Allochromatium vinosum DSM 180: one gene and its partner. The protein of the gene in region 1 interacts with the protein of each later gene in a pairwise test. Links are inferred from orthologs where the notes say so. Each region holds a gene or a part of one and is shown in the gene's direction. Other genes may lie near its edges.

Region 1 (6,197 bases):
CAGATCCGCGCGCGGACGTCGTGGCCGTGATCGACGCCGACTACATCGTGCGGCCGCCATGGCTGCGTCATCTGGTGCCCGCCTTCGGCGATCCAGAGGTGGCCATCGTCCAGGCGCCGCAGGACTATCGCGACGCACATCAGAATGCCTTCAAGGCCATGTGCATGGCCGAGTATCGCGGTTTCTTCCATCTCGGCATGGTCACGCGCAACGAGCGCAACGCCATCATCCAGCACGGCACCATGACCATGATCCGACGCCAGACGCTCGACGCGGTCGACGGCTGGGCCGAGTGGTGCATCACCGAGGACGCGGAACTCGGTCTGCGGCTGTTCGAGGGTGGTCACAAGGCGCTCTACATCCCCTGCACCTATGGTCAGGGTCTGATGCCGGACACCTTCGCCGACTTCCGCAAGCAGCGCTACCGCTGGGCCTATGGCGCGGTGCGTATCCTGCTGCACCATCGGCGCGAACTGCTCGGGTTGCGGGGTACCTCGCTTTCGCTCGGTCAGCGTTATCACTTCGTCGCCGGCTGGCTGCCCTGGTTCGCCGACGGCTTCAATCTGCTGTTCAACTTCGCCGCGCTCGCCTGGTCGGTGGCCATGGTCATGGCTCCCGACACCATCACCCCGCCCTATATGACCATCGCCCTGGTGCCGCTGGTGCTGTTCCTGTTCAAGATGTCGAAGAGCCTGTTCCTGTACCGGCGCCGGGTCACGGCCACGCTGCGTCAGAGTCTGGCCGCCGGGCTGGCGGGGCTGGCGCTCTCGCACACCATCGCGCGCGCCATGTTCGGGGGCTTGGTGACGGGCAAGCTCGGCTTCTTCCGCACGCCCAAGATGGCCGAGGCGCCGGCGGTGATCCGTGCCCTGGCCGATGCGCGCGAGGAGGCACTGCTGGCTTTTGCCTTCCTGTTTGCGGCGGTGTCGGTGATGCAGCGCGATGATGCCTTCATGCTCGACGTGCGCATCTGGGTCGCGGTGCTGGTGGTGCAGGCCATTCCCTATCTGGCGACGGTACTGGTGTCGCTGATGAGTGCCTGGACGCATCTGTCGGCCAATCTGGTCGGTCCGATGTCGGACATGGATTGCCGGGAGGCCAATGGAGTGGATCAACCTGTGAGCCGGGAGGCATGACAGACCGATTCATACACTAATCGATATTCCCGGCCGATTCAGGGTTTACCCCATATAGGGTTTTCACCTAGACTGGCGCCTTTCTTAAGTCAGAGAAGGGTTTTATCGCGTCTCATCGTTTCGGCGCGCCCTTCGAAAACAAGAGGTTGGCTCCATGAAGAAGACGCTCATCACAGCCGGCCTGCTGGCGGGGCTTCTGCCCTTCGCCAGCAGTGCCACGGCCAATAGCGGAATCGGTCATGTCCAGAAAGGCATTGCCTCCTTCTATCACGACAGTCTGCACGGTCGCAAAACCGCCAGCGGACAGGTCTACGACAAACGCCGTCTGAGCGCTGCACACAGAACCTTACCGCTCGGCACCAAGATCCGTGTCACGGATACCCGGACCGGCCGCAGTGTCATCGTTCGAGTGAACGATCGCGGCCCCTTTGCCAAGGGCCGCATCGTCGATCTCTCCAAGGAAGCAGCCAAGGAACTCGGCATCGTCGATCGCGGCATCGCGCGAGTCGATCTCAAGGTGTTGAGCACACCTCAACAGGGTAGTTGAAGCCCGCACAGGGTACGCCATGCGTACCCTCCTCCACTGACAGCACCCAGTCTCAAGGCGCCGGATTCGGCTGCTTGGTGTGGATCGATTCGATCCCGGCGATCACTGCATCGTCGAGCGTCAGGTCGAGACTGCCGATGTTGCTCTCCAACTGCGTGAGCGTCGTAGCCCCGATGATGTTGGCCGTGACGAAGGGCCGACTCGTGACCCAGGCCAGCGCCATCTGTGCCGGATCCAGACCATGCAGCTCGGCCAGGGCGACGTACTCAGCGGTCGCGCGCTCAGCCTCGCCGTTGGAGTAGCGACTGAAGCGCTCGAACAAGGTGATACGTCCGTCAGCCGGGCGCTGGCCGTTGAGATACTTGCCTGAGAGCACACCAAAGGCCAGCGGCGAATAGGCCAGCAGCCCGCACGGCTCGCGAATGGCGATCTCGGCCAGACCGACCTCGAAGCTGCGGTTGAGCAGGTTGTAAGGGTTCTGGATGCTGACCATGCGCGGCAGGTCGTGCCGTTCGGCAAGTGCCAGATAGCGCATCAGCCCCCAGGGCGTCTCGTTGGAGACCCCGATCTGACGCACCTTGCCGGCCTTGACCAGATCGGCCAGCACTTCGAGCGTCTCCAGTAGCGGCACGCTGTCGCTGTCGTCGACCGGCTCATAACCGAGCTTACCGAAGAAATTGGTCCGGCGATCCGGCCAATGGAGCTGGTAGAGATCGATCCAATCGGTCTGGAGCCGCTTGAGGCTGGCGTCGATCGCCGCCTCGATATTGGGCTGGTCGAGCCGGTTCGTCCCGCCCCGAATGTGCGGCAGCCAGTCGCCCGGCCCCGCGACCTTGGTCGCCAGCACCACCCGATCCCGACAGCCGCGTGACTTGAGCCAGGTGCCGATGTAGGTCTCGGTCAGGCCCTGAGTCTCGGCCATGGGCGGCACCGGATACATCTCGGCCGTGTCGATGAAATTAATCCCGACGGCGAGCGCCAGATCCAGTTGAGCATGGGCCTCGGACTCGCTGTTCTGCTGTCCGAAGGTCATGGTGCCCAGACAGAGTGCGCTCACGTCGATGTCCGAACGGCCGAGACGTCTGTATTGCATGGCGGTTGCCCTCCAGTGGTGGAATTCCGAAAACTGAGAAAAATTAGAAACCTAAATGCCGTCGCTGTCGAGTTCAATGGTTCCGGGCGACAGACGGACGCCGAGCCATGCGCTCGGACGGAGGGCCGGACGTGCTTCAGCGCGAGTGAAAAACGGCTCGGCATGGGGTAGAGTTGACGACTTTCCGATCATCCTCATCCACAACACAAATATCCTGATCCTGGCACTGGTGTTCGGACCGAGCCGGGTTCATCTGGAGGACACACCATGCCGGCTGATCTGATCGCACCGTCCATCCTTTCGGCGAACTTCGCCAAGCTCGGCGAAGAAGTAGACAACGTCCTCGCTTCAGGGGCCGACATCGTGCACTTCGATGTCATGGACAACCACTATGTTCCCAACCTGACCATCGGCCCGCTGGTGTGCGAGGCGCTGCGCAAGCATGGCGTCACGGCCCCCATCGATGTGCATCTGATGGTCAAGCCGGTCGACCGCCTCATCCCCGACTTCGCCAAGGCGGGTGCGACCTACATCACCTTCCATCCGGAAGCGAGCGAGCACGTCGACCGCACACTGCAACTGATCCGCGACTCAGGCTGCAAGTCCGGTCTGGTGTTCAACCCGGCCACGCCCCTGACCTATCTCGACTATGTACTGGAGAAGGTCGACATGATCCTGCTGATGTCGGTCAACCCCGGCTTCGGCGGTCAGAGCTTCATCCCCACGGCGCTCGACAAGCTGCGCGAGGTGCGCGAGATCATCGACGACTCGGGACTCGACATCCGGCTGGAGATCGACGGCGGCGTCAAGGCCGACAACATCGCCGAGATCAAGGCGGCCGGGGCCGACACCTTCGTTTCCGGCTCGGGCCTCTTCGGCCAGGGCCGCGACTCCGACCCCAATCGTTACGACAGCATCGTCGCCGAAATGCGGCGCGCACTCGCCCGTGTCGATCGCTGATCCTGCCCGCTCGATTCCGGAGTCCGTGTCCATGTCGCTGTTGCAGCCGAAAATGATCCTGATCGACCTCGATGGAACCCTGGTCGACAGTGTTCCGGATCTGACCTATTGCGTCGACGCCATGATGGCGCGGCTCGGGCGCCCGGCGCGCGGCGAGGCGGCCGTGCGCACCTGGGTGGGCAACGGGATCGAGCGTCTGGTGCGCCGCGCCCTGATCGGTCGGCTCGACGGCGAGCCGGACGAGACCGACTATCAGCGCGCCTATCCGATCTTTCTCGAACTCTACGCCGAGAACACCTTCAACCGTTCGCAGATCTATCCGGGCGTGCGCGAAGGACTGGAGTTCATGCGGGACGCGGGCTATCCGCTCGGCTGCGTCACCAACAAGGCCGCGCGCTTCACCGAGCCGCTGCTCCAGCATCTCGGGATCCATGACTTCTTCGGCATCGTCATCAGCGGCGACACTCTGCCGCGCAAGAAGCCCGATCCGCTGCCGTTGATCCATGCCGCCGGTCATTTCGGCGTCAAGCCGGAGGCGTCGCTGATGATCGGCGACTCGGTGAGCGATGTGAACGCGGCACGCGCGGCCGGGTTCAAGATCATCTGTACCAGCTACGGCTACAACCACGGAGTCGATATCCGCGAGTCCGACCCGGACGCGGTGATCGATTCGTTCGTCGAGCTGCGCGAGCTGCTGGCGAGCTGAGGACCGCAGGATCAGGAGCAGGCAGACGATGGGATTCCGGTTCGATCGGACTCTAGGAGGGGACATGAGATCCTGGCGATGGCGACGCTGAGGTCGCGTTCATAACCCCAGTCCTTTCCCAGCGTCCGGAGATCCCGATGACCCCCAAGACCTTCAACGCCCTCGCCGAGCAGGGCTACAACCGCATTCCAGTCGCCTGCGAGGTGCTCGCCGACCTCGAAACCCCGCTGAGTGTCTATCTCAAGCTGGCCAAGGGGCCATATTCCTATCTGTTCGAGTCGGTGCAGGGCGGCGAGAAATGGGGCCGGTACTCCATCATCGGCCTGCCGGCACGCACCGTCATCAAGATCCGCGGTCGTCAGATCCAGGTCGAGCGCGATGGTCAGGTGATCGAGTCGACCGAGAGTGCCGATCCGCTGGCCTGGATCGAGCAGTACCAGAGCCGGTTCCAGGTCGCCGAGATCGAAGGTCTGCCGCGCTTCACCGGCGGTCTGGTCGGCTATTTCGGCTATGACACCATCCGCTATATCGAACCGAAGCTCGCGGTCTGCCCCAATCCCGATCAGCTCGGCACGCCCGATATCCTGCTGATGGTTTCGGACGAGGTGGTCGTGTTCGACAACCTCAGCGGGCGGCTCTACATCATCGTGCACCTGGACCCGACCGCCGGGGACACACTGGAAGCCGGCGAGGCGCGTATCGGTGCGCTCAACGCCATGATGCGTCAGCCGATCCCCAATGGTCAGAGCAACCCGCCGCGCGAGGTCGAGGAATCGCATTTCGTCTCGGGTTTCACCGAGTCCGCGTTCAAGGAGGCCGTCGAGCGCATCAAGGAGTACATCCTCGCCGGCGACTGCATGCAGGTGGTGCTCTCGCAGCGGCTCTCGATCCCCTTCGGTGCGCCGCCGCTCGATCTCTACCGAGCATTGCGCGGGCTCAATCCCTCGCCCTATATGTACTTCCTGGATCTGGCCGACTTCCAGATCGTCGGTTCCTCGCCCGAGATCCTGACCCGGCTGGAAGACGGCGTGGTCACGGTGCGTCCGATCGCCGGCACCCGACGGCGCGGTCACACCGAGGCCGAGGATCAGGCGCTCGAAGCCGAGCTGCTGGCTGACCCCAAGGAACTGGCCGAGCATCTGATGCTGATCGATCTCGGACGCAACGACACCGGGCGCGTCTCCGAGATCGGCAGCGTGCGCCTGACCGACAGGATGATCGTCGAGCGCTATTCGCATGTGATGCACATCGTCTCCAACGTCATCGGCCGGCTCAAGGAGGGCCTGAGCGCCATCGACGTGCTGCGCGCCACCTTCCCCGCCGGAACCGTCTCGGGCGCGCCCAAGATCCGCGCCATGGAGATCATCGACGAGCTGGAGCCGGTCAAGCGCGGCATCTATTCGGGCGCGGTCGGCTATCTGTCCTGGAACGGCAACATGGACACGGCGATCGCCATCCGCACCGCCGTCATCCAGGACGGCACCCTGCACATCCAGGCCGGTGCCGGCATCGTCGCCGACTCGGTGCCTGAGTCCGAATGGCAGGAGACCATGAACAAGGGGCGCGCGATCTTTCGCGCCGTCACCGCCGCCGAGGTCGGGATCGACCGCTATGGCTGCGGGGTGAAGCGGGTCTGAAACCCGTTCGGAAGTCATCGCCATGCTCGATACTGTCATCACGGTCGACAATTTGATGGATCTGGCCGGCAGCAAGGTCTTCTGGCGTGGCGAGAGCTATTTCTCGGGCAACGCGGTC
Region 2 (5,202 bases), 220 kb from region 1 along the record:
CGGCGTCTGATCGCCGATCAGACCCGTCTCTCCAGCGATCATGGCCTGACTCAGGCCGCCGTCGGACTCTGCGCCAGCCTGAGCCTGTGGGTGCTGCTGTGGATCGCCATCCCGCTGGTCGACGACGGGCGGCTGATGCCGCCGCAACTGGCGATGCTGGCACTCTTTACGCTCGCCAGCTTCGAGGCCGTCGCCCCCCTGCCCCAGGCGTTCCAGATGCTCGGGCGCACCCTGGCCGCCGCGCACCGGCTGTTTGCCATCGTCGATACCGAGCCGGCCGTCGCCGAACCGAGCCCCCCCTCGCCCCGGCCCGAACGCTTCGATATCGAGTTCGCTGATGTGCGCTTCAGCTACCCGGACGCGCCACGCCCGGCCGTCTCAGGCATCCGGCTCCAGGTGCCCCAAGGCACACGCGCGGCGGTGATCGGCGCGACCGGCTCGGGCAAGAGCACGCTGTTCAATCTGCTGCTGCGCTTCTGGGCACCGGATTCGGGCAGCATCCGCGTCGGCGGTCATGACATCCTGGACTTCCATGGCGACGATCTGCGCCGCCACATCGCCGTGGTCAGTCAGCACACCCATCTGTTCGACGCCACCATCCGCGAGAATCTGCTGATCGCCAACCCGGACGCTCCGCAGGCGGCGATCGAAGCGGCCTGCCGCGTGGCCCAGATCCACGACTTCATCGCCGAGCTGCCCGAGGGCTATGACACCTGGGTCGGCGAGACCGGCGTGCGACTCTCGGGCGGTCAGGGGCGGCGGATCGCCGTGGCGCGCGCCCTGCTCAAGGACGCGCCCATCCTGCTGCTCGACGAGCCGACCGAGGGTTTGGACGCTGCCACCGAGCGCGATCTGATGCAGGCGCTCGATACCCTCATGGTCGGACGCACCGTGCTGCTCATCACCCATCGTCCGGCCGGTCTGGACTGGGTCGATCAGGTGCTGGTGCTCGATCAGGGACGCGAGCTGGCGCGCGGTGATGTCTCGGTCATTCCGCAGGCGATGCAGGCGGCCCTGCTGCCGCTGCGCGCCGAGGCCGAGACGCGCTGAGTTTCGAGGCTAGAACACACCCGGATCACGACGACGGACGGGACGCGCCACCTGTGCCTCGGGCGGTCGTCGTCGCGGCACGGGCGTCTGGCGGAAGAACTCGACCAGCCCCACGATCAGACAGGTCAGCGACACGCCGAGCCCGAGCGCGGAGTACACCCCCATGTGCAGCAAATGGGCCTTCCACGCCTGGATCTGAGGCCAGTTGTTGAGACGCACCCGGACCATCTGGGGAGTGACGAAATAGGCCAGTCCCTCCGATCCCAGCGCCGTGAGCGAGTTACGCGCCAAATGGTCGGCAAGCGGCTCATTGTCGAGCAAGAGTTGAAAGTTCCCGCTGGTCTGCTCCAGCGGCAGGGCCATTTCGATGGGCGTCCATTCGACCTGGGGCGCGCCCCAGATGGCACGGCCATAGTCCAGGCCGAACTGAGTCCCGGCGATCGGGGTGCCCACCAACCCGATGATCATCAACAGATTCATCTTACGTTTCATCAGTCTTGCGCGAAAAACCGCTCCGTTCAGATGGTAAATCGCCGCCGGAACGCGCCAGCGGCTCGATGGCTCGGTACAATGGTCCACTTTTTTGTGCACTCATGGAACCATCATGGCGAAATATCACATCTACGGCATCGGCAATGCCCTGGTCGACATGGAATACGAAGTCACGCCCGAGGATCTGGGCATCCTCGGCATCGACAAGGGCGTCATGACCCTGGTCGACGAACACCAGCAGCTCAGCATCATGGAGCATCTCAAGGCGCACCATCCTCAGCGCGGCTCGGGCGGCTCGGCGGCCAACTCCATCATCGCCTTCAGCCAGTTCGGCGGTAAGGGCTTCTATTCCTGCAAGGTCGCCGACGACGAGCTGGGCCACTTCTACATGAAGGATCTGATCGAGGGCGGCGTGGACACCAATCACCACACCGAGAAGGATCAGGGTCACACCGGACGCTGCGTGGTGTTGGTGACGCCGGACAGCGACCGCACCATGTGCACTTTCCTGGGCGTGAGCGGCAACCTCTCGACCAAGGAGCTGGTCGAGGAGGCACTGTGCGATTCGGACTGGTTCTATACCGAAGGCTATCTGGTCACGTCCGACTCGGCGCGCGCGGCATCGATCGAGGCCAAGCGGATCGCCGAGGCGGCGGGCGTCAGGACCGCCATCTCGCTGTCGGACCCCAACATGGTCAAGTTCTTCAAGCCCGGACTGCTGGAGATGATCGGCTCGGGCGTGGATCTGCTGTTTGCCAACGAGTTCGAGGCCATGGGCATGGCCGGCTCGGACGATCTGCATCAGGCGGTCGACTATCTCAAGACCATCGCGCGCCACTTCTCCATCACCCGCGGTCCCAAGGGCGCGCTGGTCTGGGACGGTCGGGCGCTGATCGAGATCGATCCGGTCGAAGTCGAGGCGGTGGATACGGTCGGCGCGGGGGATATGTTCGCCGGCGCCTTCCTCTACGGACTGAGCCAGGGCTGGACGCATCAGCGCGCGGGGGATCTGGCCTCGGCGGCCTCGGCCAAGCTCGTCACTTCACTCGGGCCGCGCATCACGGCCGAGGAGACGCGCAACATCCTGAAAGCGTTTTGAAACCAGGGCTCCGGCTTCAGCCGGCTCGATCGTGAAACTGGAATCGAGTCGACAGATCACAGGGCGGAATAAAGCTAGCATTGCCATCAGGTATAGACGTCCCGGCCATGGACTCCTGCCTTGCCACAGGCTGGATGTTTCGTGACAGGAGGAATCAATGCTGAGCTTCGATGCCCAATCGATCCCGTCGCCGCTCGCCATCCGCGAGTGCACCCGGCCGCGCTTCGACACGGATCTGGACGCCCTGAAGGACTGGCTGGCCAGCCTCAGGACACGCGGGGTGCGTCAGGCCGGTCCCGCGCTCGTGTTGACGCTGGAGAACCTGCGCAAGGCCGAACTCTCGGCCAGCCGGCGTCTCACTGTCCTGTCGCTGCTGAAGGCTCCGGTGCTCAAGACCTGCGCCGGCCTGCCCAAGCCCTATGCGGGCGAGGCGACCGCCACGGAGACCGCGCCCGGTCTCACCATGGAGCAGCGACTCGGGCGGCTGATGTTCGTCAACCTCGATCGCGCGCTGCACCAGCTCGACAAGGAGCATCCGGTCCCCAGCGAGCGCCAGCAACACAAACGTCTGTGGCTGATCCGCAACCTGTTCCGCTTCGCCAACCGTCAGATCCGCTATGCGATCCTGTGGAAGGCCGCCCTGCCGGCAGGCACCTGGCGTGACCTGCACGAGCTGCATCTCTATCTCAGCTCGCGCCGGTCCAATTCGCTCTGGGATCTCGACGCCCAACGCCCGACGGTCGGCGAATTCGATCAGGAGATCGAGTACAAGACCCTGCTGCTGCTGGGGCTGGCGGCCAAGCTCAAGGATGCGGCGCCGCAGAGCGAATACTTCATGGACGGGCTACCGGCCTGGGCCGCTCAGACCCGACTGGAAGATCCGCACACCAGGCTTGGCCGGCTGCGGCTGTTCACTGTCGAGGTCTCGGCCGACGAGCCGCCACGCCAGCTCCAGGGCAGTCTGGACATGGCTTTCCGGGGTTGGGTGCTGCAACCGCCCTACCCCTACCTCCACGAACTCGAAAGCGGTCCGTTTGGACTGGGTGCCTTTGGCGGCCGACCACTTGGACTCGAAACATTTTGAATTCCATGAAATTACTCGCCATCGACACATCCAACGAGACCTGTTCGGCCGCACTCCTCGTCGACCGGAGCGTCGTTCAGGAACTCACCCTCGCCCCGCGCCGCCATGGCGAACTCATCCTCGGCATGATGCAGCGTCTGCTGGAGCAGGCCGGCCTGGAGCTGCGAGACCTGGATGCCCTGGCCTTCGGCTGTGGTCCAGGCTCCTTCACGGGCATCCGGATCGCGACCTCGGTGATCCAGGGCGCGGCCTTCGGTGCCGAACTGCCCGTGGTGCCGGTCTCCACACTCGCGGCCATGGCTCAGGGACAGTTTCGGCGTGAGGGGCAGCGCCGGCTGCTGACCGCGCTGGATGCACGCATGGACGAGGTCTACTGGGGGTGCTACGAGATCGGCGAGCGGGATCTGGCCGAGCTGGGCGGCGCCGAGCAGGTCTGTGCGCCCGATCGGGTCACGCGCCCCACGGGTGATGGCTGGCAGGGCGTGGGGCCGGGCTGGGGGGTGCACGGCGAGATACTGAGCCGGCGGGTCGGACCGGCCTTGAGCGGGATGAACCCCGATGGAGTCTGCGAGGCTCAGGATATCGCGCTCCTGGCCGCCGCCGAGCTGACGGCCGGTCATTGGGTTCCGGCCGAACAGGCGCTTCCGGTCTATCTGCGCGATCAGGTCACGCGCGCGCCCGCGTAGAATGCGTCAGGAGCGTCCCTGGACGACGGGATGGCCGTGCCGGCAGTGACGCCTCAGACAACTGACGACATAGTGCAACAGAGTCGCACCGACCGCGATGAAGGCGATCAGCGTCACCAGGAGGCGCTGCCAGGGTTCGATCGCCGATAGCCCCAGGATCAGCCAGGTCAGAAAAGCGATGACACTGGTGATGGTCAGGATCATGGCGAATGGCCAGAGCGGACGGTCGCATTTGGGGCAGAGATTCATCCGGGTACGGCTCCATTGGGCGAAAAGACGGCCGCCACGGATATCCCAATGACAGGAGCGTGCGGCGCGACGAGACGAGCGACGTCCGATCGCCCAGGAGCAGGCAGTTTGCGTCCGGAATCGATGCGGACACATTGAAATCAATCAATTGACGGCGATCGATGACGCTCCTGCACGCCCCACGTCACGCACTCCTCGAACTGCTGGCCGTCGCGCTCGACGCCGTCGATGGGGCGCACGCGGTCCGACGCGCGCTCATGGCGCGCCCGATTGCAGGTCCGGTCTGGATCGCCGCCATCGGCAAGGCGGCCGAATCCATGACGCTGGGCGCACTCGACGTGCTCGGCGACGCCTGCCGGGGCGGAATGCTCGTCACCAAGCCTGGACACGCCGATCCGGGGCGCTTGCGAGGGCTGGGGATCGAGGTCCATTTCGGCGGCCATCCACTGCCGGATGCCGGCAGTCTCGCGGCCGGCGAGCGGCTGCTGGCGAATCTGGATGACCTTCCCGCCGAGACACGGCTCCTGTTCCTGCTCTCCGGT

What was found. Proteins that work in one complex are often made in the same cells at the same time.
Region 2: the proteins of rpe (region 1) and ALVIN_RS02390 interact in binary tests that used the Escherichia coli proteins (3 or more experiments, as listed by UniProt). The link is inferred for Allochromatium vinosum DSM 180 from one-to-one orthologs.

The regions. Positions count from the first base shown.
Region 1 is NC_013851.1:322,189-328,385, reverse strand. The notes cover bases 1,913-4,889. They hold rpe (ribulose-phosphate 3-epimerase), read left to right. Parts: upstream 1,913-3,043; coding sequence 3,044-3,736; downstream 3,737-4,889. Other genes in these bases: trpE (anthranilate synthase component I), read left to right, coding at 4,580-4,889; ALVIN_RS01360 (phosphoglycolate phosphatase), read left to right, coding at 3,768-4,442; ALVIN_RS01370 (NADP(H)-dependent aldo-keto reductase), read right to left, coding at 1,913-2,776. Also shown: ALVIN_RS01380 (glycosyltransferase), read left to right, coding at 1-1,136; ALVIN_RS01375 (septal ring lytic transglycosylase RlpA family protein), read left to right, coding at 1,291-1,683; more of ALVIN_RS01370, read right to left, coding at 1,736-1,912; more of trpE, read left to right, coding at 4,890-6,079; ALVIN_RS01350 (SWIM zinc finger family protein), read left to right, coding at 6,102-6,197. UniProt on the Escherichia coli protein: Catalyzes the reversible epimerization of D-ribulose 5-phosphate to D-xylulose 5-phosphate.
Region 2 is NC_013851.1:546,307-551,508, reverse strand. What follows is about bases 831-3,647. They hold ALVIN_RS02390 (adenosine kinase), read left to right. Parts: upstream 831-1,654; coding sequence 1,655-2,641; downstream 2,642-3,647. Other genes in these bases: ALVIN_RS02385 (hypothetical protein), read left to right, coding at 2,799-3,647; ALVIN_RS02395 (hypothetical protein), read right to left, coding at 1,060-1,530; cydC (thiol reductant ABC exporter subunit CydC), read left to right, coding at 831-1,050. Outside these bases: more of cydC, read left to right, coding at 1-830; more of ALVIN_RS02385, read left to right, coding at 3,648-3,725; tRNA (adenosine(37)-N6)-threonylcarbamoyltransferase complex dimerization subunit type 1 TsaB, read left to right, coding at 3,731-4,411; ALVIN_RS02375 (hypothetical protein), read right to left, coding at 4,418-4,660; ALVIN_RS02370 (glycerate kinase type-2 family protein), read left to right, coding at 4,822-5,202. UniProt on the Escherichia coli protein: Catalyzes the ATP-dependent phosphorylation of fructoselysine to fructoselysine 6-phosphate. Functions in a fructoselysine degradation pathway that allows E.coli to grow on fructoselysine or psicoselysine.